DNA from 3 places in the Rhodoferax ferrireducens T118 genome. Region 1 is predicted to be linked to each of the others. Evidence: predicted binding sites of a transcription regulator. Region 1 holds the regulator's gene; each other region holds the start of a gene.
What was found. Region 1 encodes FNR, which switches genes on or off when oxygen is low (the NO sensors DNR and NnrR bind a similar motif). Its sites were predicted from a motif close to TTGATNNNNATCAA; they were not measured.

Region 1 (8,208 bases):
AATATGGCATTTTCAAATACGCTAGCAACTACCTACGACGATAAGGTTGTCAGGCAGTTTGCTGTCATGACGGTGGTCTGGGGCGTGGTCGGTATGCTGGTGGGCGTGATCATTGCCGCCCAGTTGGCTTGGCCGGAGCTGAATCTTGGTATTTCCTGGCTTAGCTACGGTCGTTTGCGCCCCTTGCACACCAATGCGGTGATTTTTGCCTTTGGCGGCTGTGGTTTGTTTGCCGCTTCTTACTATGTGGTTCAGCGAACCTGTCAGGTTCGTCTGTTTGCGGGTGGTCTGGCCTCTTTCACTTTTTGGGCCTGGCAACTGGTTATTCTCTCCGCTGCTGTTTCTCTGCCATTGGGGTTTACCCAAGGCAAAGAATATGCAGAACTGGAATGGCCGATTGACATCCTGATTACGGTGGTCTGGGTTTCCTACGCGATCGTGTTTTTTGGCACGGTCGGCACCCGCAAAGTTCGTCATATTTATGTGGCGAACTGGTTTTTTGGCGCTTTCATTCTTGCTGTGGCGTTGCTGCATTTGGTTAACAGTGCCGCCATTCCCGCGGGCTACATGAAGTCGTACTCAGCGTATGCGGGTGTGCAGGATGCCATGGTGCAGTGGTGGTATGGCCACAACGCAGTTGGGTTCTTTTTGACGGCAGGCTTCCTGGGCATGATGTATTACTTCATTCCCAAGCAGGCTGAGCGGCCGGTGTATTCATACCGCCTGTCCATTGTTCACTTTTGGGCGCTGATCTTCACTTATATGTGGGCAGGCCCGCACCATCTGCACTACACCGCGCTGCCGGACTGGACGCAATCGGTGGGGATGGTGTTTTCCCTGATTTTGCTGGCACCAAGCTGGGGCGGCATGATCAACGGCATCATGACCTTGTCGGGTGCCTGGCACAAACTCCGTGATGATCCTATTCTGCGTTTCCTGATTGTGTCGCTGTCGTTTTATGGCATGTCGACCTTTGAAGGTCCGATGATGTCGATCAAGACCGTCAATGCCTTGTCGCACTACACCGACTGGACCGTGGGTCACGTGCACTCAGGAGCGCTGGGTTGGGTGGGTCTGGTGACCATGGGCTCCATGTACTACCTGATCCCGCGTCTGTTTGGCCAGAAGCAGATGTACAGCGTGAAGGCCATTGAGGTGCATTTCTGGACCGCGACGATTGGAATCGTGATCTACATCGCGGCCATGTGGATTGCCGGTGTGATGCAGGGTTTGATGTGGCGCTCGATCAACCCCGATGGCACCTTGACCTACACTTTTGTGGAATCCGTCAAGGCCACGTTCCCGTTTTATGTGTTGCGTTTGCTAGGTGGTCTTTTGTACCTCGGAGGCATGCTGGTCATGCTCTGGAACACGTTCAAGACGGCGACCAATGGCCGTTCCGTCACCGTGACCATTCCGGCCGCTGTTGCCCACGCTTGAAAAGGAAAATACCATGGCAAACAACAAGGCAAGCGGCGCACTGTCGCACGAAAGAATCGAAACCAACAACTTCCTGATGATCGTTTTGATCTTGCTGGTGTTGCTGGTGGGTGGCTTGGTGGAAATTGTTCCGCTGTTTTTCCAGAAGTCCACGACTGAGCCGGTCAAGGGCCTGCAGCCTTACACGGCACTCCAGTTGGCGGGGCGTGACATTTACACTCGAGAGGGTTGCTACAACTGCCACTCACAAATGATTCGACCGTTCCGCGCCGAAACCCTGCGTTACGGCCACTATTCCGTAGCGGGCGAATTTGTCTACGACCATCCATTTCAATGGGGCAGCAAGCGCACCGGTCCTGATCTGCATCGCGTCGGTGGCAAGTACAGCGATAAGTGGCACACAACGCACCTGAACAATCCGCGGGATTTGGTGCCTGAATCGAATATGCCGGCTTATCCATGGCTTCTCAGAGACTCTGTCGATGCGGATTCGATGCCGGCGCACATGAAAGCATTGCGGATCGTCGGCGTGCCTTATACCGATGAGCAAATAGCCAAGTCATCGGAAGAGTTGAGAGGCAAGAAAGAAGTTGAGGCCGTCATTGCCTATTTGCAGGTTTTAGGAACCTTGGTCAAGTAAACGGGAGATATTTTGTATGGAACTCGATATCAACACCCTTCGTTCGATGGCCACGGTGGTTAGCTTCATCACATTTATTGGCATCATTGTGTGGGCTTACTCCCGCCGAAATGCGGCTGATTTCGAGGAAGCCGCGAACCTACCTTTTGAACAAGACTGACGAACTGCAATAAAAAAAGAGGATAAAAGATGAGCGACTTTACAAGCAATTTCTGGTCGATATATGTCGCCGGAATCACCATCGTCAGTATCGTGGCCTGTTTGCTGCTGCTGATATTGACCGGCAAGTCCAAAGGCATGTCGACCAGCGATAACACTACCGGGCATGTGTGGGATGGCGATTTGCGGGAGATGAACAACCCCCTGCCGCGCTGGTGGGCCTGGTTGTTTGTCATCACGATTGTTTTTTCCTTCATCTATCTGGCGCTGTATCCAGGGCTAGGCACTTATGGCGGCAAGTTGGGCTGGACGTCCGTTGGGCAACACCAGGCGGAGGTCGATAAAGGCAATGCCGAGGTCGCCCCCTTGTATGCCAAATTTTCAGCCATGAAACCCGAAGACGTGGCCAAAGATGCACAGGCCATGGCTATTGGTGAGCGTTTGTTCATGAACAACTGCGCCCAGTGCCACGGCTCTGATGCTCGCGGCAACAAGGGTTTTCCGAACCTGACTGACAACGATTGGTTGGGTGGCGGTACGCCGGAGATTATCAAAGCCGACATCACCAAGGGTCGTATTGCCGTGATGCCACCGATGGCAGCGGCTGTCGGCACGGCAGAAGATGTCAAGAACCTGGCACAGTATGTGTTGAGCCTGTCTGGTAGCCCACACGATTCTGTTCAGGCAGCCCTCGGTAAGGAAAAATTTGCTGTCTGCGCCGCTTGTCACGGTATCGACGGTAAGGGTAACCAGACACTTGGTTCAGCCAACTTGACAGACAACATTTGGTTGCACGGCTATGGCGAGGCTGCCATTGTTGCCATGATCAATGAGGGCAAGACAAACCAGATGCCCGCCCAGGCTGATAAGTTGACAGAGGCTCAGGTTCACGTGTTGGCTTCTTATGTTTGGGGGCTTTCCAACAAGGGCGGTATCGCCGCTCAGTAAGCTCTATATCATTAGTCTGGTAGTCACTCGGAAAGTACGCTGTTGAACAATAAGGCATTCGGCAATTACAAGGTCATCCCCATCGTTCATCAAGAAGGCTTTGAGCCGCCGCGTCCGCCCGAATCAGCGGATGACGGCATGCTCTCCCTGTACGCCTCGCACCAGACGATTTATCCGCGCAGTGTCTCGGGCCTGTTCTCCAACTGGCGCTGGGGCATGGTCTGGCTGACCCAGATCATCTTTTACGGTCTGCCCTGGCTGGAGTGGGGCCAGCGCCAGGCCGTCCTGTTTGACCTGGCCTCCAGGCGCTTCTACATCTTTGGCCTGGTGCTGTACCCGCAGGACTTCATCTACCTCACCGGTATTCTGGTCATCTCGGCCCTGTCGCTGTTTCTCTTTACGGCAGTGGCCGGGCGCCTGTGGTGTGGTTACGCCTGTCCACAGACGGTCTATACCGAAATTTTCCTCTGGATCGAGAAAAAGGTCGAGGGGGATCGCTCAGCGCGCCTGCGCCGCGACGCCCAGCCTTGGTCGCTGGACAGGGGCATGCGCAAATCCACCAAGCATTTCCTGTGGCTGGCCGTGGCGTTTTGGACCGGCTTTACCTTTGTCGGTTATTTCACACCGATCAAACAACATGGCGTCGACCTCCTGCAGATGAGCATGGGCTCCTGGGAAGTGTTCTGGACCTTCTTCTATGGCTTCGCCACCTACGGCAACGCCGGCTTCATGCGCGAGCAGGTCTGCAAGCACATGTGCCCCTATGCGCGCTTTCAAAGCGCCATGTTTGATAAAGACACGCTGATCGTCACCTACGACACCGAGCGCGGCGAGCCCCGCGGGGCCCGCTCACGCAAGGCCGATCCCGCCCAGTTGAACCTGGGTGCCTGCGTCGATTGCAGCCTGTGTGTCCAGGTCTGTCCGACCGGCATTGATATCCGCAAAGGCCTGCAATATGAGTGCATCGGCTGTGGTGCCTGCGCCGATGTCTGTGACGAAGTGATGGACAAAATGGGTTACGCACGCGGCCTGGTCAAGTACACCACCGAACACGCCATGCAGGAGCATTGGACCCAGTCGCAAACCTTGCGTCACGTGCTGCGCCCACGCATTCTGGTCTACACCGCCATTCTGGCGACGATTGTGATCGCGATGGTGACCAGTCTGGCGCTGCGCAAACCGTTCAGGGTTGATGTGATCCGGGATCGCGGTGTCATGGCGCGCGTGGTCGAGGCGGGCAAGATTGAGAACGTCTACCGTCTGCAAGTCATGAACGCCACTGAAACGGATCAGCGCTTCAAAGTCACGGTGTCTGGTCTACCTGGGCTTGAAGTAACCTCGGACAACGAATTGACGGTACCCGCAGCGCAGGCGCGCTGGCTGGTGGTGCGGACCCAGTTGCCACCCGAAGTGGCGCCGCCCGGCTCACATCCGATCAAATTCGAAATTGAATCAATTGACATGCATGTCCATGATGCAGAAAAATCCGTGTTTTTGGTGCCGCAATAAGGATAGTTTATGAAAAACGATACCCTCAAATCTCCTGAACCCTGGTGGAAGTTTGGCTATGTTTGGCTGGTCGTGGCTGGTCCGGCTATCGTGGTCGTGGCCGCTTTTGTTACTTTGTATCTTGCCGTGACGAGACCTGATCCGGTCATTACCGAAGACTATTACCGCCAGGGGATTGAAATCAACAAGACATTGGGAGATGATGCGCAGGCTGCCAGCATGGCACCAGCCCTGCAGGCCCGTAACCATGCGCAGACTGGCTTTGTCACCGGTTCCAAAGCTGTCCATAGGCCTTGAACGTAATGACCTCTGAAATACAGGACGCCCGATTATGTTGTCGCAACGCTTAATGTGGATTATCTGGCCTGCCTTTCTGGTGGCTGGTGTGCTTGAAGTGCTTGTATTTGCAATGGTCGATCCGCAGGACCTGCAGTGGTTCGGGCAACCCATCGGGTTTTCCCGTCAGGGTGTTTACACCATGGCGTTTTTTGTCTTTTGGGGCATCACCATGTTGGCCAGTGGCTTGACCACCTTGCTGTCGATGTCGCCGTTTGAAGTCAACCGCTGCCCTTTGCCGGCGAATGCACGCCCGGAGAGCTGCTCCAAGCAAGGGCGCTGCTGAGTCGGTTTTTCTCAGGCTGTTCCGGCACCGGATTTTGGATTGACAATATCCTTCAACGCGTCCGTGTTGAGGATGCGGACATGACGTTGTTTGACTTCCACGATGCCTTCTTCAGCGAATCTTGAAAATGTGCGGCTCACGGTTTCGAGTTTCAAACCCAAAAAACTGCCAATTTCTTCGCGCGTCATGCGGAGTATCAATTCTGACTGCGAGAAGCCGCGGGCGTGCAGTCGCTGAACCAGATTCAAAAGGAAGGTAGCCAGACGCTCCTCTGCGCGCATGCTGCCCAACAGCAGCATCACTCCGTGCTCGCGTACGATCTCGCGGCTCATGATCTTGTGGACGTGGCGCTGGAGTGAATTGACTGCGCGTGACAGCTCTTCAATACGATCAAATGGCATGACACAGACCTCAGCGTCTTCCAGGGCAACGGCGTCGCACGTGTGGTAGTCGTTGACGATTCCGTCGAGACCCACGACTTCGCCGGCCATTTGGAAGCCCGTTACCTGATCCCGTCCATCCTCGGAGGCTACACAGGTTTTGAAGAAACCGGTGCGAATGGCATACAGGCTGGTGAACTTCTCGCCATTGCGAAAAAGAAGAGAGCCACGCTTGACCGTGCGCCGCGCGGCGACCATGTCATCGATCAAATCGAGTTCTTCTTCACTCAGGCCCAAGGGCATGCACAGCTCCCGCAAGTTACAGTTTGAGCATGCGACTTTGATGGTGTGAGGGTTCATGATGTCATTTTGGCACTAATCATTGACCTGTCCTGATGTGGGTCAATTTTTTAGGTCTTACACTTCTTTATGATTCAATCTAGGTCAAGAGACGATTTCAATTATTGAGGCACATTTGTCAAAATTGACAAGGAATTTCCATGAACACAGCCGTTGCTGAACCAATTTCCGAAGACCTCATCCGTCGTTTCGATGTATCGGGACCGCGTTATACCTCTTATCCCACCGCGGACCGTTTTGTTGAGGCATTTTCAGTTGAGGACTATACCCAAGCCTTGAAGCTTCGGCGGGCTGGGGGGGCGGCCATGACGCTGCCATTGTCTTTATATGTTCACATCCCTTTCTGTGAATCCCTGTGTTATTACTGCGCCTGCAACAAGATCATCACCAAGCACCATGATCGGGCCGGCCCTTATTTGCGCTACCTGAGCCGCGAAGTCGATTTGCACACGGAGCAACTGGGTGTAGGACAAACGGTGACCCAATTGCATCTGGGTGGTGGCAGTCCCACTTTTTTGACGGATGATGAGCTGCGCGAGTTGATGGCCATGTTGCGGCGCAACTTTACCTTCGCCCCAAGCGGTGAATACTCGATCGAGGTGGACCCGCGCACCATCGACGCGTCGCGGCTCGATACCTTGGCCGAGTTGGGATTCAATCGTTTGAGCTTTGGGATTCAGGATTTCGACCCTGATGTTCAAAAATCGGTACACCGTGTGCAGCCGGCCGAACAGGTTTTTGCCTTGGTGGCAGCCGCCCGCGAACGCGGTTTTGATTCCATCAATGCGGACCTGATTTATGGCCTGCCTCTGCAAAGCCCGGAGTCATTTGACCGCACACTGGCGCAGGTGGTCGAGTTGCGGCCGGAGCGTATTGCCTTGTACGCCTATGCCCACTTGCCCGAGCGTTTCAAGCCCCAGCGCCGCATTCCGACCGTGGAGATTCCCAGCGGTGCGGCCAAGGTGGCCATGCTGGCGCGGTCCATGGCCGCTTTTATGGGTGCTGGTTATGTCTATGTCGGGATGGACCACTTTGCATTGCCGACGGACTCGCTGGCGATTGCCAAGCGGCAAGGTCGGCTGCATCGCAATTTTCAGGGCTACAGCACCCAACCCGATTGCGACCTGATTGGACTTGGCGTGTCGTCGATCGGCCGGATTGGCGCCACCTATAGCCAGAATGCCAAGACCCTGGAAGAGTATTACGACTATCTGGATCAGGGGCGCTTCCCCGTGGTGCGCGGCTTGGCGTTGACGCGTGACGACCTGTTGCGTCGCGCCGTGATCATGGCCATCATGTGCCAAGGGCAAGTTCTGTTCGAGTCCATTGAGTTGGCGCATCTGATCGAATTTCGCAAGTACTTTGCGCCTGAAATGGAAGCCCTGCAAAAGCTGGCGGATCAGGGCATGGTCACGGTGGACGATGTCGGCATTCAGGTCACTGACATGGGCTGGTTTTTTGTCCGCGCCGTGGCCATGGTGTTTGATCGCTATTTGCAGACCGACCGCACGCGCGCGCGGTTTTCCAAGATTATCTGATCGGGTCAATGCAATCCTCTCTGGCTGTCACCGCCTTGTTGATGGGCCTGGCCGGAGGGCCGCACTGCATTGCCATGTGTGGCGCTGCCTGTGCCGGGATCGGGCAAGCAGCAGGCCCGCGCAAGAATTCAGCCATGTGGAGCTTCCAGATCGGTCGGGTATTGGGCTATTCCGCACTCGGGTCGCTGGCGGCAGCCTCGATGCAGGGTTTGGGCTGGTTGACGGTGCAGTCGGCCGCGTTGCGCCCGGTGTGGACGCTGTTTCATGTCGCAACCCTGGTGCTGGGCCTGTTGTTACTCTGGAAAGCGCAGCAACCGGTTTGGCTGGAGCAGGCGGGCAAAAAAATATGGATTGGTGCACGCTCCCTGGCTGCCGGGCGGGGCCGGGGTGCGCCACTGGTGATTGGCGCTCTCTGGACTTTTTTGCCCTGCGGCTTGCTCTATTCGGCGCTGCTGGTTGCCGCTTTGACAGGCCATGCCCTTGAAGGCGCCTGGGTAATGGCCTTGTTTGCCTTAGGCACCAGTGTCTCCATGATGGCGGGTCCCTGGTTATGGCTGCGTTTGCGGGGTAATGGGGCTGGCGATTGGGGTGTGCGCCTGGCCGGTCTGGCAT
Region 2 (8,208 bases), 2.2 Mb from region 1:
GCGTAAGGGCTGCGACACTGACTGTGGGAACGGCAGGTGTGCCAGCGGGGCCAGTCGCCCCGGCAGGTCCGGTCGCGCCGGCCGGGCCAGCAGCGCCATCGCTACCACCGCAACCAGCAATGGCAGCCGCGAGCAAGCCCGCCGCAGCGAACTTGAGCCAATGCGGCCCCGCTCTTTTTTGACTTGAAAGTTCAGAATATTTCACTGAGAACTCCTTAACGTTGATACAAACTTCATTCCGTGTTTACACATCTTTACGTGCGTATGCGTTTGTACTACTTTAGAAAGAGTTTGGCGCAGTGAACAAAGTGAGTTATTTGCGCTAGGTCAAGCGCAACATATATCACTTCATCCTTATTTGTATTGTTTCCGAATGAATTGGCAAGGGTCGTTTTTGCGACCCAGCCAGGCAAAAAATAACCCGGGTACGTCGCCGTATCCGGGTTGTTTTCTTGAGTCCGACTGTCGGGGCACTTTGCTCAGTACCCCAACTCGGCCTGTCTCAGAATGCGTGGATCATTTGTGAACGACCGCGGCATCAAACTCCTTGCCAGCACTGTGACACACGGCGCACGATTCACCCGCCGTGTTTGCTGCAGTGCGTAGCACCAGGATCTGACCGCCGTTCAGGGTCATGTGGGCCTGGGCTGTGGCCGCGTCATGGCAGCTGACGCAGGCGGCAGTGAACGGGGTCGTCACCTTGTCGTACACATTCGGCTGTTTGAGAGCGTTCACCGCGTCGGTCGTGGTCGTGTTCGCCGCAGCAATGTTTGCCTCAAATGAACTCACCAGCGTGTTGGCCGGAACCGTGCTGTAAGTACCGGCTTTGTGGCAGGACTCGCAGTTGTTCAGAATGCCCGGGAAGCCGATTTCGTTGCCGTCGATCAATGTGATCGCGCCGCTTTGTGTACCAGCAGTCAAGTTTACCGAGGCCCCGCGATTGCGTGCAATGGCGATCGGGTTGGTACGGTCCTTGCCAGCATGGATACCGTGAATCATGTCCTTGAAGTTATTGGAGACCTGCGGGAATCCCAAAGCGCCGTTCACCGCGGTCTTGACAACACCCCAAGCCGTCAGGATGGCATCTTCTGCAGTCGTGAACTTCCAGTTGGCAAGCGTGACGTCTGGTATACCCCGGCCGCTGGTGACCAAGCCAGGGTTGTGGCAAACGAGACAGACCACAATGCCTTCAGAGCCAAGACCGATGTTGCGGTTGCCGCCGTGTCCTTCAAACACCTCGTGACAGTTGCCGCACTTGTTAGGCTCCACCACAGAACGGCGTGCTGCGTCGGTACCCACCATCTTCACGACCGACAGGGTGTGGCGAGCGGCTGCAGGCGCAACCTGGGTGAAATAACCTTGCAGTGCCACCGTACGAAGTACCGCACCGGTGGGGAAGACATTGGCAGTACCAACGATGGTTGCGGTGTAGTACCCGCTGGTGTCAGGACCGGCCAAGGTGCCCACAGTGGTGGCCTTGGCTGTGTCCAGCAAGCTGGCGATCGACACGCTGACTGGCTGGGCGTTACTTTGGCCATTGCCCAGGTTGTTGTAGTCGATCGGCGTGGTGACACCATCCTGCGTCTTTGCATAGGCCAGCAAGAAGCCTGGCGCACCGGTGAAGCCCGTCAACGGATTGGCCATGCCTGCGGCTGGGGCCAAGAAGGTAACTGGCGTTCCGTCGGCGGTAATCTTGAACACGACCGTGACGCTGGTCGCAGTGGCGGCGGCGGACTTGATTTCGTATTTGAAATTCTTCAGTCCGACCGGAACGGTCGGGTTATGCGGCGATGCATTTTCGGCAGCGTGGTAGGTCGGAATGGTTACTGCATCATGGCACAACACGCATTGGGCGTTATTGGCCTTGGCACCACCAACGTGACCGGTCTGTGTGGTTCCAATTGCGACTTTGGCTGCAAGATCCTTGGCCTTGTCAGCCAGTGTTGCCCCGGTGCCAGTGGCAAAGTTGATGCCGTCATGGCAGGCGCCGCAAGCGAGAAGGCTGGGCACGCTCTTCCAGTTGTCGCCATTGGCAGTCTTGATCGCCGCGGTCGCAGAACCGTCGTGGCAGGTCGTGCAATTATTGACATTCTGCGGGAAGGTGACTTCATTGAACAGCATGGCGCCGCCATTGGCGTTGTAGTTGTAGCCTTGCTTGACCAGTCCGTTACCCATGTGCAGTTTATGCAGGAAGTTGGGCAGGTTACCGACAGCCCGGCCATTGACAACCGCTTGCTCGGCACGTTTCTGCTGCGTTGTACCCGTTATGCCACCAGTCAAGGTGAAGCCGCTGGCAGGCGCCTCCATGCTGAACGAGTATCTGATCTGGTCAGTGTGGCAGGTCACGCAATAGTTGGGATCCTTGCGGCTGCCATGCGCCAGAACTTGGCCCTGGTGGCAGGAACTGCAGGAATCGATTTTGACGATGTCGCGCGAGGCGGTCACCGCCGCGCCATCGGGCCGGAAGTTGTACACGGCGTTTGCGGTGTTGACCATATTGACTGAAGCGGGTGCTCCGGTGCTGTTGGCGGTCGGATTGTTGCTGCCCGTGCCAGGAGCGGCACCGCCGAGTTGAATCCCCAGACGATGAGTCAGGGTCGGGTCATAGCTCAGGTCGCCCAGGTCAGCTTTCTTGGAAAGACCATCAGCCGTGTCCGTTAGGCCGGCGACGAGGTCCTTGACCTTGGTGACGTCGCGGAAGAAGGTGTATTGGTAGCTGCCGTCACCGTTATCGACCAGGGTGCCCTGTGTGTCGGTGGTTGGGTAGGTGCCGCACCAGGTGGCTGCGGCAGTGGCCGTCTTGTTGCACGAAGCAGTGGCGGCAATGGTGCCTCCCTGCTCTGCGACGGTGACGGGCCTGATAACGTTGTAGCTGACCCATTTGCTGGGGTCGCCATTGGTGCCGGGCACCAGTTTGGCCAAGGTGAAGCCCAGATTGGTCAGTCCCTTGACGGTGGCGGTTGAACTTTGGGAGTAGTTGGCAAGGCCCACGATCGCTTTACCAGCCGCATCCTTGACGGTGAACTTGACAACCGGGGCGCTGTTGATGGTGACGCTGGTCACCGTGACCTGGGGCGCAAGCGATTGCCAGGCGGCTGCAGCTGCAGGCGTTGCCGCAGTGGTGTTGCTACCGACATTCACCAGGGCAGTGAGGTCCACGCCAGGGGCACCAGGAGCACCAGGGGCGCCAGGGGCACCAGTTGCACCGGGGGCACCATCGCTGCCACCACCGCAACCTGCAATGGCGACGGCTAGCAAGCTCGCTGACGCGAACTTGAGCCAGGTCGACCGTAGTCGACTTCTACTAGACAAATCAGGGTATTTCACTGAGGACTCCTTAACGTTAATGCCACATTGACACATGCTTTATAAAACTTTACATGTGGAAGCGTTTGTACCATTGCACGTGCCGTTCGTCTATCAAGGAGTGATGGGATGTTTGTCTTAGATCAAGCGCAATGCTGTTACAACTTGGCACATTCGACTAAGCGCTGCAGTCGTGTACTACTGAACCAGCAGTTAGGGCGCCTGTCAGAATTTTTGCGTGTGAGGCATGACATTTCCGCAATGGAGTTTTTATGCCTCGCAACCTCAACAAGTTCGCAGTCAGCGGCAAAGCGGCCTTGCTAGATTGGCCAGAGGCTTGTCCTGATACCCAGCAATGGACAGGCGATTCTTGCTGTGCCAAATGACGAAAGGCACATGTTCCCGGGTGGCCAGGCGCGGATCCCCCGGGGAAAATTCTAACCCGCTCAAGCGGGCTACTTCAACAGATAGATATAAGTGACGCCGATAAAACTGACGGTTTGGTTCGGATTTTGTGTCACCGTTGTGCCGTCTGAATATGCGAACTGCGCGCCGTTATTGTCCCAAGCCCAGTCATTCACGCTAACGCGCTGGTGCACCAGATCAACACGTACCGAAGAGCCTTTCTCTAGCTCGTACTTGCCGAACAATTTCAGCGCGGTCTGGCGATAGACCACATCTGGCAAACCCCCGCTGCTCACGAGCGTTTGCTTGTAGACACTTTTGTCATCTACGTAGGACAGGTTGCCACCGACCAGGAGCTTGCTGGCAAGTTTGCCAGTGAAGCCAAGACCAACACCGGTGTTCGTGTTGTCAAAAGCAATCACGTAACCAGCAGGGTGCGACTGATTCAAAGTTTGCAGGCCCTGGGACACATAGCCGTTCAAGGCCCATTTGTCAGACAACGCGTAGCCCCAATCAACGCTGAATTGATTCATGCGGGTATCGTGCAAACCGTAAGTGCTGGGCGTACTGAACTTGTCTTTACCTTCTTCAGCGCTGAACTGAAGGCTCAACTTCTCGCTGGGCTGCCAGTCGGCAAACAACTTGATCTTGTCGCGCTGGCGATCGGCCAGTGTCGGCATGAAGATGGCGCTGGACAGGCTGGTGGCGGGGTCGGCAACCTCGGTGACTCCTGTCGCACTGCTGCTGCCCTGCAACCAGTTTGAGCCGTCACGTTTGCTGCTGGACACACTGATCGCACCGCTCAAGTCATTTGTCAACCGGCGGCGCAGCTCTGCACGCACGCCCGTCTCCGTCGTCTCCTGGCGCAGTGGGATGAAGCCCGACACCGCACTGGTCGCGGTGAAGGCGCCGCGATCAATGGATTCGTAGTCTGCACCCAGGGTGCCGCGATAGTCACTGGTGAATTGCCAGCTGGCCTGCAGCTTGCCCTTGATCTTCTTGCTGGAAAGATCGCGGTTGGTGGCGGACACGGCAGTTGCACCCGCACCAGCGACGTTGTAGTTGGCAAGCGGCGTCTGGTCGTCCTTGTCTTCATAGCGCAGATCGGCCAGCAACGAGAGCTTGGGTATCGGGCGCGAGGTAATACCAATTTTGGCCATCGTCGTATTCACCTGAGCACCAAGATTCGCGACGCCTGCAGGGCCAATCAGACCGGCGCCGGCAAAGTCAGCGTTCTGTGTGGCTTGGGCGTAACCCAGCTTAAATGAGCCGTGTGTGGTGCCGGTGAAGTCGTAGCTGCCACTCAGGTCGAGTTGATGCGCCTGGTTGTCTGGCGCCAGAGCCAGTGAATTCAGCACTGGCGTGGTGGTGCTGGCGAAGCCACCCAAATTCGGCTGAAGCGCGGCGTTGTCATTGCGGTAGAACGAGCCATAGTAGCCGACGCTGAAACGCAGCTTTTCCAACGCATAACTCAAGCGGGCTTCGACCTGACTGTGGTTGGCGTTGATGGGCTCGGGCAGCATCAGCACGCCAGAACCCAGCGCGGTGTTGCACGACCCCGTGATCAGGGGGGAGCAGATCTGGCCGAGACCGAACAGCCGCGCACCCTCTTTATTTTCGGTCTTCAGATCGACTGCAAATTGAAGCCTTGGCGAGATGATCTTGGTGAACCCGAGCCCCAGGCTGGTTCGCTTGGTCTTCAAGTCAAGTTCGGCCCCCGTACCTTGAGGCACAACGACCACCTGCGGTGTCGTCGAACCGGCGCCAAGCAGGCCGGTATTAACCCTATTTGGATCGTAGTGAACCAACTCACCATAGTCGGCGGTGAACTTCCAGCTACCCGGATTCTTCCAGACCAAGCCCAGCTCACGCGTGTCGCCCAGCAGGTTCGAACCCGTAAATTGGACCCAGCTAGAGGTCTCTGGTTTGCGCAGGCTGTAGTCGATGTCCAGCATGCCGACGGCGCTTTGATCGCGCAAACCGTTGTATTGGCGAAACAGCGCCCGGTCGGCGTTGGAGCCGTCGACCGCGCCGAGGCCAACACTTATCGTGGTTTGTGCGGCGCTGGCAGCGTCATCCTCGGCCTGGGCCTGAACGGGGGCGAAAGCGGCACACACTGCCAAGGCAAGCGCGGTGCGCTGAAAGCGAAATGATGTAACGATACTGGTCATGATTGCTCTCCGTACATCAGCGCATCAAGAGCTGTGGGGTCGGGTTGGTGGTCGACGGATTATTGGAACCGTGAACCTGCGTGTGGCAGTTCAGGCAGCTACGGCCCTGCCAGATGGTGACAGAGTTCTGGCTGCGAGTGGCGCTCGTGAGCTGGCCAGGAATCGGGCCATCGCCGGTTTGGGCGTGCGGCGTGTGGCATTGCTGGCACAGCAAGGGCGGACGGGCCTTGAGCATGGACGCAACGGTTGTACCGTGAGCATTGTGGCAGTTGGAGCAGTCTTCGGTGACGGGTTCATGCGAATGCACGAACGGGCCGCGCTTTTCGGCGTGGCAGGTGTAGCAGGTGTCGTTGATACTGTCGCGCTTGACCAGCTTGGGGCCGGCCGATCCATGCGGGTTATGACAATCCGAGCAGCTCATTTTGCCCTCTGGCACCGGGTGGTGCGAAGGCCGGTTCATCTGTGTGCGTTGCTCCTTGTGGCAGGTGTAGCAGACATCGGTTTGGGTGGCCTTGGACAGCACCTTGTCGCTGTTGGCATGGATCTTGTGGCAGGAATTGCAGGCAACGTCAGCGGCATCGTGCTGGCTGCCGCCCCACAACGCGCGCTTGGCGTCCTTGTTGTGGCAGGTCAGGCAGGCCGCGTTGCGCTCGCTCGCAGGCGTGGTCGACTTCTTGGTGAACATCCGGTCGGGATGGGGCCGCTCGGCGACGCCGGCTGGCTTCTTGGCATGGGTCGGACTCGGGCCGTGGCAGCTGATGCAATCCGGCGCGCGTTTGTCAGCGGTGAAGCCGTGCGCGGACCTGCTCATGTCTGGCAGGTCTTCTTCGTCGTGACAGGTCACGCACAACGCCGCCCCGACGGGCTCGGCGCTCCAGGCTGAACCGAGCAACCCGAACAAACTGAGGCCAACGACGGCCATTAAACGCTTAATTCGCATCCCAAACCCCTTCAAAAACTTGCTCTGACTCACGACACTGCGCCGAAGGTCCTAACGATCAAAACAGCAGGAGAAGCTTGTGACAAGCCTCTCCTGCTCATGGCTATTTCTGACCGTGGACGGTGTCCACGCTCTTGACGCCGCCGCTCGCATGGCAATCGTCGCAGGACTCGCGCGGCATGGCAACGGCTGCTTGCGACTTGTCGCCGAACGTTGCACCACCAAATTTGGTGACGTGCGCGATGGCCGCGTTAGAGTCGTGACAGGACGTGCAGGTGGCCGCCTTGGGCGAGATAACCTTCCAGAGGTTCGGATCTGTCACGCCGGCGTCCTTCTGAACGACAGCACCCAGCGTGCCCATATCGGTCTTGTAGGAGTTGTTCACGTGGCAGGCGTTGCAGTTGAGCGTAGCGTCTGGATAGGCAACCTCAGCGGCATAGTTTTCAACATCAGTCGCAAACGTCAGGGTGCCATCGCAAGCAGCTTTGGCAATGTCGCTGGTATTGGCGGGGTTGCAGAATGCTCCGACCACCTTGTTGCCATGCGTGAACGGATAAATGCGCTTGGAGTTGCCATGGATGCCGTGGATCATGCGCTTGAACTGGTAGGACTCATTGAGCGCCATGCCATTGGTCATGATGGTTGAGGACATCCGGTTCGCGTCATGGCAGACCACACAGGCTTCAACGGTGTTGCGGGCACCTCCGTGGAAGGCATTGGCGAGCGTATTCGATCCGGAAGTGGTCCCCAGCGCGCCGTGGCAAACGTTGCACTTGTCATTGGAGACAACGGTGCGGCGCGGCAGCAAGGCACCCGTCAGCGCGAGTTCCTTGTAGGCGTGCTGCACCACCGTGTTCACCAGCACCGTTGGCACCACCTCGGGCCGAGGATTGGTCCCGGACGTCGCTGCCAGCATGTGTTCCTTGACCTGCCCAATACTGACGACGCGGGCCGTGCCTTTCGCAACCGCAGTGGCGGTGTCGTCGGGGACGGGAATGCTCACCGTATAGTGGTTGCTGCCGTCATTGGTGCCCTGGTACGCGTAGGCATTGGCGCTACTGCCGCCATTGTTGTAGGCCGAGAACTCGGTCGTGCCATCTGACTGGCCAACCATATTCTGGAAGGCGAGATAGAAGCGGAGGTTGCCGAACTTGGTCGTGTTGGCACAAGCGATGGCGGGGGCAGTGCCGGTGCATTCCGACGTCACCAGGTTGTACGCAGCATTACCATTCGTGGGATCTGAGAGGAAGTACTCGACGGTCACGCTACGGGTTTTGTGGTCAGCCGTATCGTTAAAGGCGACGCTCTCAATGTTCATCTTGTACTTGGCGGCATTCACCTCGACCTGGTTAAAGTGCACGCTTTCTGCAGAGACAACCGAGCCCG
Region 3 (8,208 bases), 750 kb from region 1:
GGGTCAGGCTGGGGTAGGGCAGGCGGGCCGTCTCGCCCGCGTTGACGACCAGCACCGCGTCAGCCGGTTTCATGAAAAAGAAGGGTGGCTCACGGCCGGTAAAGCCCATCTCTTTGGCGTGATCTTCGTAGTTGCGCCCGACGCAATAAATGCGGTGCACCGGAAAGCGCGCGTCGCTCCCGACAACGGGGACGGACACGACGGGGGCTGGATTAAAAACGTAAGGCATGGTGTTTGTCTTTCTGTCAGGAGGTCATCAGATTCAGGCCGATTTGGCCACCAACTCGAAGTGCTCGACGCTCGGCGCGCCGGCAAAGAACGGCCCGACAATCGCGCGCCACTCGGCAAAGGCGGGCGACTGGCGAAAACCCACCGTATGGTCCTCCAGCGTGTCCCAGAAGACTTGGAGAACATAGCGCTCGGCGTTTTCAATACCCCGGTTGACCTTGTAGCCCTGAAACCCTTTGGCCTCATGGATGACGGTTTTCAAACCGCGCTGGATGGCTTCTTCAAAAGCGGCGTTCTGACCAGGGTGAATGCGGATGTCGGCGAGTTCGAGGATCATGAAAGTCTCCGTTGTTGTGTTCGGTATTGACAGGCAGCGAAGTTTAACGTTAGACCCTCGGCCACTCGACGCCTTTGGCCCTGCGGTATGCTGCGACCCCATGCAAACACAAAACTTTATCCCCGGCAAAGATGCCTCTCTTGAATCCACCATCAATAACCATCAAACCAGGCTGCAGGCGCTTGGTTTTCATATTGAGGAGCGCTCCTGGCTGAATCCGGTGGACGGCATCTGGTCGGTGCATATTCGCGACCGCGATTGCCCGCTCATGTTCACCAACGGCAAAGGCGCCACCCGGCTGGCCTGTCTGGCCAGCGCCCTGGGCGAATTTTTTGAGCGGCTCTCAACCAATTATTTCTGGACGCATTACTACCTGGGCCCCGATATTGCCAACCGGCCCTATGTGCATTACCCACAGGAGCGCTGGTTTGCACCCGGTGAAGACGGCAGTTGGCCCCCTGAGTTGCTCAACGCTGATTTGCATCGGTTTTACAACCCCGAAGGCGGTATTGAAGCCAGCAGCCTGGTGGAGTTCAACTCCGGCAATGCCGAGCGCGGCATTTGCGCCATTCCCTATGTGCGCCAGCGCGACGGCGCGGTGACCTACTTCCCGGTCAATGTGATTGGCAATTTGTACGTCAGCAACGGCATGTCGGCCGGCAACACGCAGGCGGAGGCGCGCACGCAAGCCTTGTCGGAGATATTTGAGCGCCACGTCAAGGCCCGCATCATCAGCGAAGGCATTTGCCTGCCCGATGTGCCGCAGGCCGTGATTGCACGTTATCCGCGCATTGCGGCTGGTATTGCGGCACTGCGCGCAGCCGGCTTTGGCATTCTGGTCAAAGATGCCTCGCTGGGCGGCCAATACCCGGTGATGAATGTGACGCTGTTGCACCCCGAAGACCAGGGTTGCTTTGCCAGTTTTGGCGCCCACCCGCGCTTTGAGATTGCGCTGGAGCGTGCGTTGACCGAGCTGCTGCAGGGCCGTGCGCTGGATTCGTTGGCAGGCTTTCCGGCACCGGGCTTTGATCTGGAAGAGGTTGGCAGCTCCACCAACATCGAAATCCATTTCGTCGATTCCAGCGGTGTGATTCACTGGAAATTTTTGGGCGACGAGCCGGATCACGCGTTTGTCGACTGGAACTTCAGCAACACCACGGCCGAGGATTACGCCTGGGCGGTGGATCGCATTCACAAGGACGGGCGCGACATCTACATTGCCGACTTCACCCACCTGGGCGTCTATGCCTGCCGCATTCTGGTGCCGGGCATGTCCGAGATTTATCCGGTCGATGACCTGGCGTTTGAGAACAACAGCGTGGGCAACAGCATCCGCGAGGCGATTTTGAATCTGCCCGATCTCGACGACGAAGAATGTTCAGACCTGCTCGATACGCTCAACGAGTCGGCGCTGGCCGATCAGCGCCCGGTGGCCGGCGTGATCGGGCTGGCCGCCGATGCCGGCTCTTTCTGGAGCGACTTGCGCGTGGGCGAGCTCAAGACCCTGCTGGCGCTGGCCATTGGTGATGAAGCGGCCACGCTGGAGGGCTGCGACTGGATCAAGCACTTTGCGCAGCTCAACCCGCAACGGCGCGCGGTTTACGCCTGCATCGAGAGCATCATCAATCTGGCCGAGATGGGTGACAGTGGACCGTATATGGACGCCTTGCGCCAGTTGTACGGTGCCGGGGCCGTGGCGCAGGCGCACGCGCTCATCATGCAGACCGACCGTTTCATGGGTTTGAATGCGCCGGGCCTGGCGCTTGATGGTTGTGAAATGCACCACAAGTTGTTGGCGGCTTATGACAAGGTGCGTGCCAGCCATGCGTGAGGGCAGCCGGGCGCGGCCAGGCCTGAAAAACGACTGAGTCAGACGTGAATTTGCCTCCCGACTGGCTGATGCCCCGTTGGCCCGCTCCCGGCAAGGTGCATGCGGTGTGCAGCACGCGTGCCGGTGGCCAGTCGGTGGCACCGTATGACGCGTTCAATCTGGGTGATCACGTGGGCGACGACCCGCTGGCGGTTCAGGCCAATCGCCTCCAACTGGAACAGGCACTGGGCGCGCGGCCGGTTTTCTTGTCGCAGGTTCATGGTGCGCAGGTCGAACAGGTTTCAGTCGATACCGCACATGGCACTGTGGCCGATGGCTGCCTCACGGCTCAGCCCGGCGTGGCCTGCACCATCATGGTGGCCGATTGCCTGCCGGTGCTTTTGACCGACAAACGGGGCAGTCTGGTGGCGGCGGCGCATGCTGGCTGGCGTGGCTTGGCCGGGCAGGGCGGGCGCGGCATTCTGGAGCAGGTTATAGAGTCTTTCAGGGCTCTAGCCCCCGTGGATAAATCGTCTATAGCTACTGAAATAATAGCATGGTTGGGCCCCTGCATTGGACCGCAGGCGTTTGAGGTCGGCGATGAGGTGCGCGCGGCGTTTGTGGCGCAGAACGGGCAAGCGCGGGCCATGTTCAGGCCGCAGGGCGACGGCAAATGGCTGGCGGATCTGCAGGGCCTGGCCCGCTTGCGGCTGCGTGCCCTGGGTGTGACCGAAATCTACGGCAACGACGGCACAAGCCCATGGTGCACGGTCGGCCAAACGTCAAGGTTCTTTTCGCACCGGCGTGACCGCGTCAGTGGCCGCATGGCCGCCTGCATCTGGCTGGACTGACGCTTTTCCGGCCGTCATCTTGGCCAACTCTGCGGCCTCTCTGGCCTTGATGGCGCGGCGGCGGGACGGTGCGCCCATCAGGTAAACCACCAGAGCCACCGGAACCAGCCCATATAACACAAAGGTGATGAGCGCGCCCAACAGCGTGCCGTTTGAATTGGTGGCTTCTGCCACTGCCATCATGAGCGCAACATACAACCAGGCAAGGGGCACGATGTACATAAATGAGTAAGTTAGTATCGGATTGAAAAAAGTCAAGTTTTGGACGAGCCAGTCCCGGATACTAGAGCGTTTATAAGAACGCGAACCTGAGAGAGGACATCACATGACGCAGGATATTCCGGAAATTCTGGGGCAATCGGCCCAGCAATTTCAACAGGCTTTGGGTGAGGGTTGGCGTAACGCTTTCCAGTCGTTCCAGAACATGGATTTGGGTCAGGCAGCAAAGGGGTTGATCCCGCCGGGCAGCCCGCCGCCCAAGATCAGTTTTGCCCCCGAGAAACTGCAGGCGCTGCAACAGCAGTTCCTCCAGGAGGCGGCGACACTCTGGGGTCAAAGCCTGCACGGCACCACACAGCCCAAGGATCGGCGCTTTGCCGACAAGGCCTGGGAAAACAATCCGATGGCGGCTTTTTCGGCCGCGGCTTACCTGCTCAACACCCGCACCTTGATGGGACTGGCCGATGCCGTGCAGGCCGATGCCAAGACCCGGGCCCGCATCCGCTTCGCGGTTGAACAGTTGACCGCAGCGGCCGCGCCGAGCAACTTTTTGGCCTTCAATGCCGAGGCGCAGCAAAAGGCGATCGAGTCCCAGGGCGAGAGTATTGCCAAGGGCGTGACCAACCTGATCCATGACCTGCGCCAGGGCCATGTGTCCATGACCGATGAAAGCATTTTCGAAGTCGGTAAAAACGTTGCGACCACCGAGGGTGCGGTGGTGTTCGAGAACGACTTGTTCCAGCTGATCGAGTACAAGCCGCTGACTGACAAGGTGTATGAAAAGCCCTTCCTGCTGGTGCCGCCCTGCATCAACAAGTTTTATATCCTGGACCTGCAGCCGGATAACTCGCTGATCCGCTACGCCGTGGCGCAGGGCCACCGGACCTTTGTGGTGAGTTGGCGCAACCCGGACGCCTCGCTGGCGCACAAAACCTGGGATGACTACATTGACGATGCGGTGATCAAAGCCATCACGGTCACGCAGGACATCACCGGGGCCAAGAGCATCAACGCGCTGGGCTTTTGTGTTGGCGGCACCATGCTGGGCACGGCACTGGCGGTGCTGGCGGCGCGCGGCGAAAAGCCGGTTGCCAGTGCCACCTTTCTCACGTCCTTGCTCGATTTCAGCGACACCGGCATCCTGGATGTCTTTATCGACGAGGCGTTTGTCAAATACCGGGAACAGGAGATGGGCCAGGGCGGCTTGATGAAAGGGAAAGACCTGTCAAGCACCTTCAGTTTCTTGCGCCCCAACGACCTGGTGTGGAACTACGTGGTGGGCAACTACCTCAAGGGTGAAACCCCGCCGCCTTTTGACCTGCTGTACTGGAACAGTGATTCCACCAATCTGCCGGGGCCGTACTACGCCTGGTACTTGCGCAATACCTACCTGGAAAACAGGCTGGTCAAGCCCGGCCAAGCGGTGGTCTGCGGTGAAAAGGTCGATCTGGGACTGGTGGACATGCCGGTCTATATTTATGGCTCGCGCGAAGACCATATCGTGCCGATTGGCGGCGCCTACGCATCGACTCAGGTTTTGCCCGGTAAAAAGCGCTTCGTGATGGGGGCCTCCGGCCACATTGCGGGCGTGATCAACCCACCGGCCAAGAACAAACGCAGCCACTGGTTACGCTCTGACGGCAAGTTGCCCCAAGCGCACGCCGAATGGCTGGCTGGCGCCACTGAGCAAGCGGGCAGTTGGTGGACGGATTGGTCTCAGTGGTTAGTGAGCCATGCGGGCAAGCAGATTCCCGCGCCCAAGACATATGGCAAAGGCAAATACAGGGCCATCGAGGCGGCCCCCGGCCGCTACGTCAAGGCCAAGGCATAAATTTTCGTTTTTTTGTAATCGTTCTTTTCACACTTCAGGAGACAAATATGGAAGACATCGTGATTGTTTCGGCCGCACGCACGGCCGTGGGCAAATTTGGTGGCACCCTGGCCAAAACGCCAGCACCCGAGCTGGGTGCCGCCGTCATCAAAGCCTTGCTGGCGCGCACGGGCTTGAGCGCGGATCAGATTGGTGAAGTTATTTTGGGCCAGGTGCTGACGGCCGGTTCGGGTCAAAACCCGGCCCGCCAGGCGCTGATCAAGAGTGGCTTGCTGATTGAAACCCCGGCACTGACCGTGAACTGCGTCTGCGGCTCCGGCCTGAAGGCTGTGATGCTGGCCGCGCAAGCGGTGGCTTACGGCGACAGCGACATTGTGATTGCGGGCGGCCAGGAAAACATGAGCGCGTCACCCCATGTGTTGCTCGGCTCGCGGGACGGTCAGCGCATGGGCGACTGGAAGATGATCGACTCCATGATCGTCGACGGCTTGTGGGACGTCTACAACCAGGTCCACATGGGTATCACGGCTGAAAACGTCAACAAGAAATACGGCATCACGCGCGAAATGCAGGACGCGCTGGCATTGGGTAGCCAGCAAAAGGCCGCCGCTGCGCAAGACGCCGGCAAGTTCAAGGACGAAATCGTGCCGCTCAGCATTGCCCAGAAGAAGGGCGATGCGATTGTCTTTGACACCGACGAGTTCTTGAACCGCAAGACCAACGCGGCCGCTCTGGCCGGTCTGCGTCCCGCCTTTGACAAGGCCGGCAGCGTGACCGCCGGCAATGCCTCCGGCATCAACGACGGCGCCGCTGCCGTGATGGTGATGACGGCCAAGAAAGCCGCCGCCCTGGGGCTCAAACCACTGGGCCGCATTGCCAGCTTTGCCACCTCCGGTGTCGATCCGGCCCTGATGGGCATGGGCCCGGTGCCGGCGTCTCAAAAAGCGCTGGCGCGCGCGGGCTGGAAGGCCGCCGACCTTGACCTGATGGAAATCAACGAAGCGTTTGCAGCGCAGGCTTGTGCCGTCAATCAGCAAATGGGTTGGGACACCTCCAAACTCAACGTTAACGGCGGTGCGATTGCCATCGGGCACCCGGTGGGTGCGTCCGGTTGCCGTATTTTGGTCACGCTGTTGCATGAAATGCAGCGCCGCGACGCCAGGAAGGGCCTTGCTTCTCTGTGTATTGGCGGTGGCATGGGCGTGGCGCTGACGATCGAGCGTTAAGGGACAGCGCGGGCGCTGCTGGAGTCTGTGCCCGGTGCGGTGCTCGCGTTAGTGTTTTCCGCAATGCGACGGGCGGGATTAGTCGCTATAGTGTTTTGCAGTCGTACAAGTGGATTCGTTCAATCAAAGGAGAAAAAATATGAGTCAAAAAGTAGCCTATGTCACGGGGGGCATGGGAGGCATCGGTACCGCCATTTGCCAACGTTTGCACAAAGAGGGGTTCAAGGTCATTGCGGGCTGCGGCCCGACACGTGACCATGCGAAATGGCTGGCCGAACAGCAGGCACTGGGCTTTACGTTCCATGCCTCCGTCGGCAACGTCGGCAATTGGGTTTCCACCGTCGAAGCTTTTACCAAGGCCAAGGCTGAGCACGGCAGCATTGATGTGCTGGTGAACAACGCCGGCATCACGCGCGACCGCATGTTCGTCAAGATGACACGTGATGACTGGGATGCGGTGATTGAAACCAACTTGAATTCCATGTTCAACGTCACCAAGCAAGTGGTGGCCGACATGGTGGAAAAAGGCTGGGGCCGCATCATCAATATTTCGTCCGTCAATGGGGCCAAGGGCCAGGCCGGCCAGACCAACTATTCGGCCGCCAAGGCCGGCATGCACGGCTTCACCATGGCGCTGGCGCAAGAGCTGGCCACCAAGGGCGTCACAGTCAATACCGTGAGCCCGGGCTACATCGGGACCGACATGGTCAAGGCCATCCGTCAGGATGTGCTCGACAAGATCATTGCCACGGTACCGGTCAAGCGTCTGGGCGAGCCGAGCGAAATTGCCTCCATCATTGCCTGGATTGCCTCCGACGAGGGTGGCTACTCAACCGGCGCCGATTTCTCGGTGAACGGCGGTCTGCACATGGGCTGATGCGGCAGGGCTGATTTGGCTGCATCGTCACCCTGAGAGCATGTGTGCTCTCAGGGTGTTTTTTTGAGCTGTACCTGAAGGCGCCAGGTCCTGAGCGTCAATTTCCGGGCTGTCGCGCACCATGCGCTGCAACTGGGGCATGCAGGAGCCGCAATTGGTGCCGCATTTCAGTGTGGCCTGCAGCGAGCCCAGCCGCTCCTGCGCTGTTCCCTTGGTGTGGCGCAACTGCGCCTCAATCGCCACATCGGTCACATTAAAACAAGCACACACGGGCTTGCCGCGCGACACCACCTGCACCGGGGGCCTGGCGCCGGGCAGCAGCAGGGCGCGACCATACGATTGGGCTGGCAATTCGTCCTGCAGCAGCGTGCTGATCCAGCTTTGGGCGCGGGTGTCGCCGGCCAGCATGAAGGCTTCCAGCGTGGTGCATGCGTCAAGGTGTTGCAACAGCGCAGCGCGGCGCTGGCCGCGTTTCTTGTCGGCGTAGCGCAAAACGTAGGGGCTGTCCAGGTTGAGCAGGGACTCGATCTGGGCCAGCAGCGCGTCCGTCGGCGCCTCAAACGCGGTGGCCCGAAACAGCAGACCGCTGCGCTCCTGGCCGGCAGCATCCAGCGCCGTGTTGTTGCTGAAAGGCACGCAGCTCGCATAGTCAAACTGCAGCATCAATTGCTGCAGCTCATGGCGAGCCGACTGCAGGTGGCTGGCGGGCAGCCAGGCCATGGCCAGCAGGGACCAGGGCAGTTCCGCCTTCAGGACCTTGACCGCTGCGTGTTTGAACTCGGGTTGTTTGGAGTCGGGGCAAAAAGCCGAAGTGGTCAGGGCATTAACG

Region 2: RFER_RS20670 (OmcA/MtrC family decaheme c-type cytochrome) is a predicted target of FNR. The motif match lies at 3,440-3,453, and genes of this name have one in related genera.
Region 3: RFER_RS12945 (PHA/PHB synthase family protein) is a predicted target of FNR. The motif match lies at 3,471-3,484, and genes of this name have one in related genera.

Annotation. Positions count from the first base shown of each region.
Region 1 covers NC_007908.1:2,073,872-2,082,079, forward strand. Annotated here, with positions in the region: gene ccoN (cytochrome-c oxidase, cbb3-type subunit I) at 4-1,440, shown strand; gene ccoO (cytochrome-c oxidase, cbb3-type subunit II) at 1,454-2,080, shown strand; gene RFER_RS09765 (cbb3-type cytochrome oxidase subunit 3) at 2,097-2,240, shown strand; gene ccoP (cytochrome-c oxidase, cbb3-type subunit III) at 2,270-3,187, shown strand; gene ccoG (cytochrome c oxidase accessory protein CcoG) at 3,230-4,696, shown strand; gene RFER_RS09780 (FixH family protein) at 4,706-4,993, shown strand; gene RFER_RS09785 (hypothetical protein) at 5,028-5,318, shown strand; gene fnr (fumarate/nitrate reduction transcriptional regulator Fnr) at 5,330-6,058, opposite strand; gene hemN (oxygen-independent coproporphyrinogen III oxidase) at 6,199-7,596, shown strand; gene RFER_RS09800 (sulfite exporter TauE/SafE family protein) at 7,605-8,208, shown strand, end outside.
Region 2 covers NC_007908.1:4,549,796-4,558,003, forward strand. Annotated here, with positions in the region: gene RFER_RS20665 (OmcA/MtrC family decaheme c-type cytochrome) at 1-205, opposite strand, end outside; gene RFER_RS20670 (OmcA/MtrC family decaheme c-type cytochrome) at 517-3,159, opposite strand; gene RFER_RS20675 (MtrB/PioB family decaheme-associated outer membrane protein) at 3,762-5,882, opposite strand; gene RFER_RS20680 (DmsE family decaheme c-type cytochrome) at 5,899-6,822, opposite strand; gene RFER_RS20685 (OmcA/MtrC family decaheme c-type cytochrome) at 6,926-8,208, opposite strand, start outside.
Region 3 covers NC_007908.1:2,820,638-2,828,845, reverse strand. Annotated here, with positions in the region: gene RFER_RS12970 (fumarylacetoacetate hydrolase family protein) at 1-229, opposite strand, end outside; gene RFER_RS12965 (antibiotic biosynthesis monooxygenase family protein) at 263-565, opposite strand; gene ycaO (30S ribosomal protein S12 methylthiotransferase accessory factor YcaO) at 666-2,396, shown strand; gene pgeF (peptidoglycan editing factor PgeF) at 2,465-3,226, shown strand; gene RFER_RS12950 (hypothetical protein) at 3,158-3,448, opposite strand; gene RFER_RS12945 (PHA/PHB synthase family protein) at 3,552-5,276, shown strand; gene RFER_RS12940 (acetyl-CoA C-acetyltransferase) at 5,324-6,502, shown strand; gene phbB (acetoacetyl-CoA reductase) at 6,642-7,379, shown strand; gene RFER_RS12930 (nitrate reductase) at 7,407-8,208, opposite strand, start outside.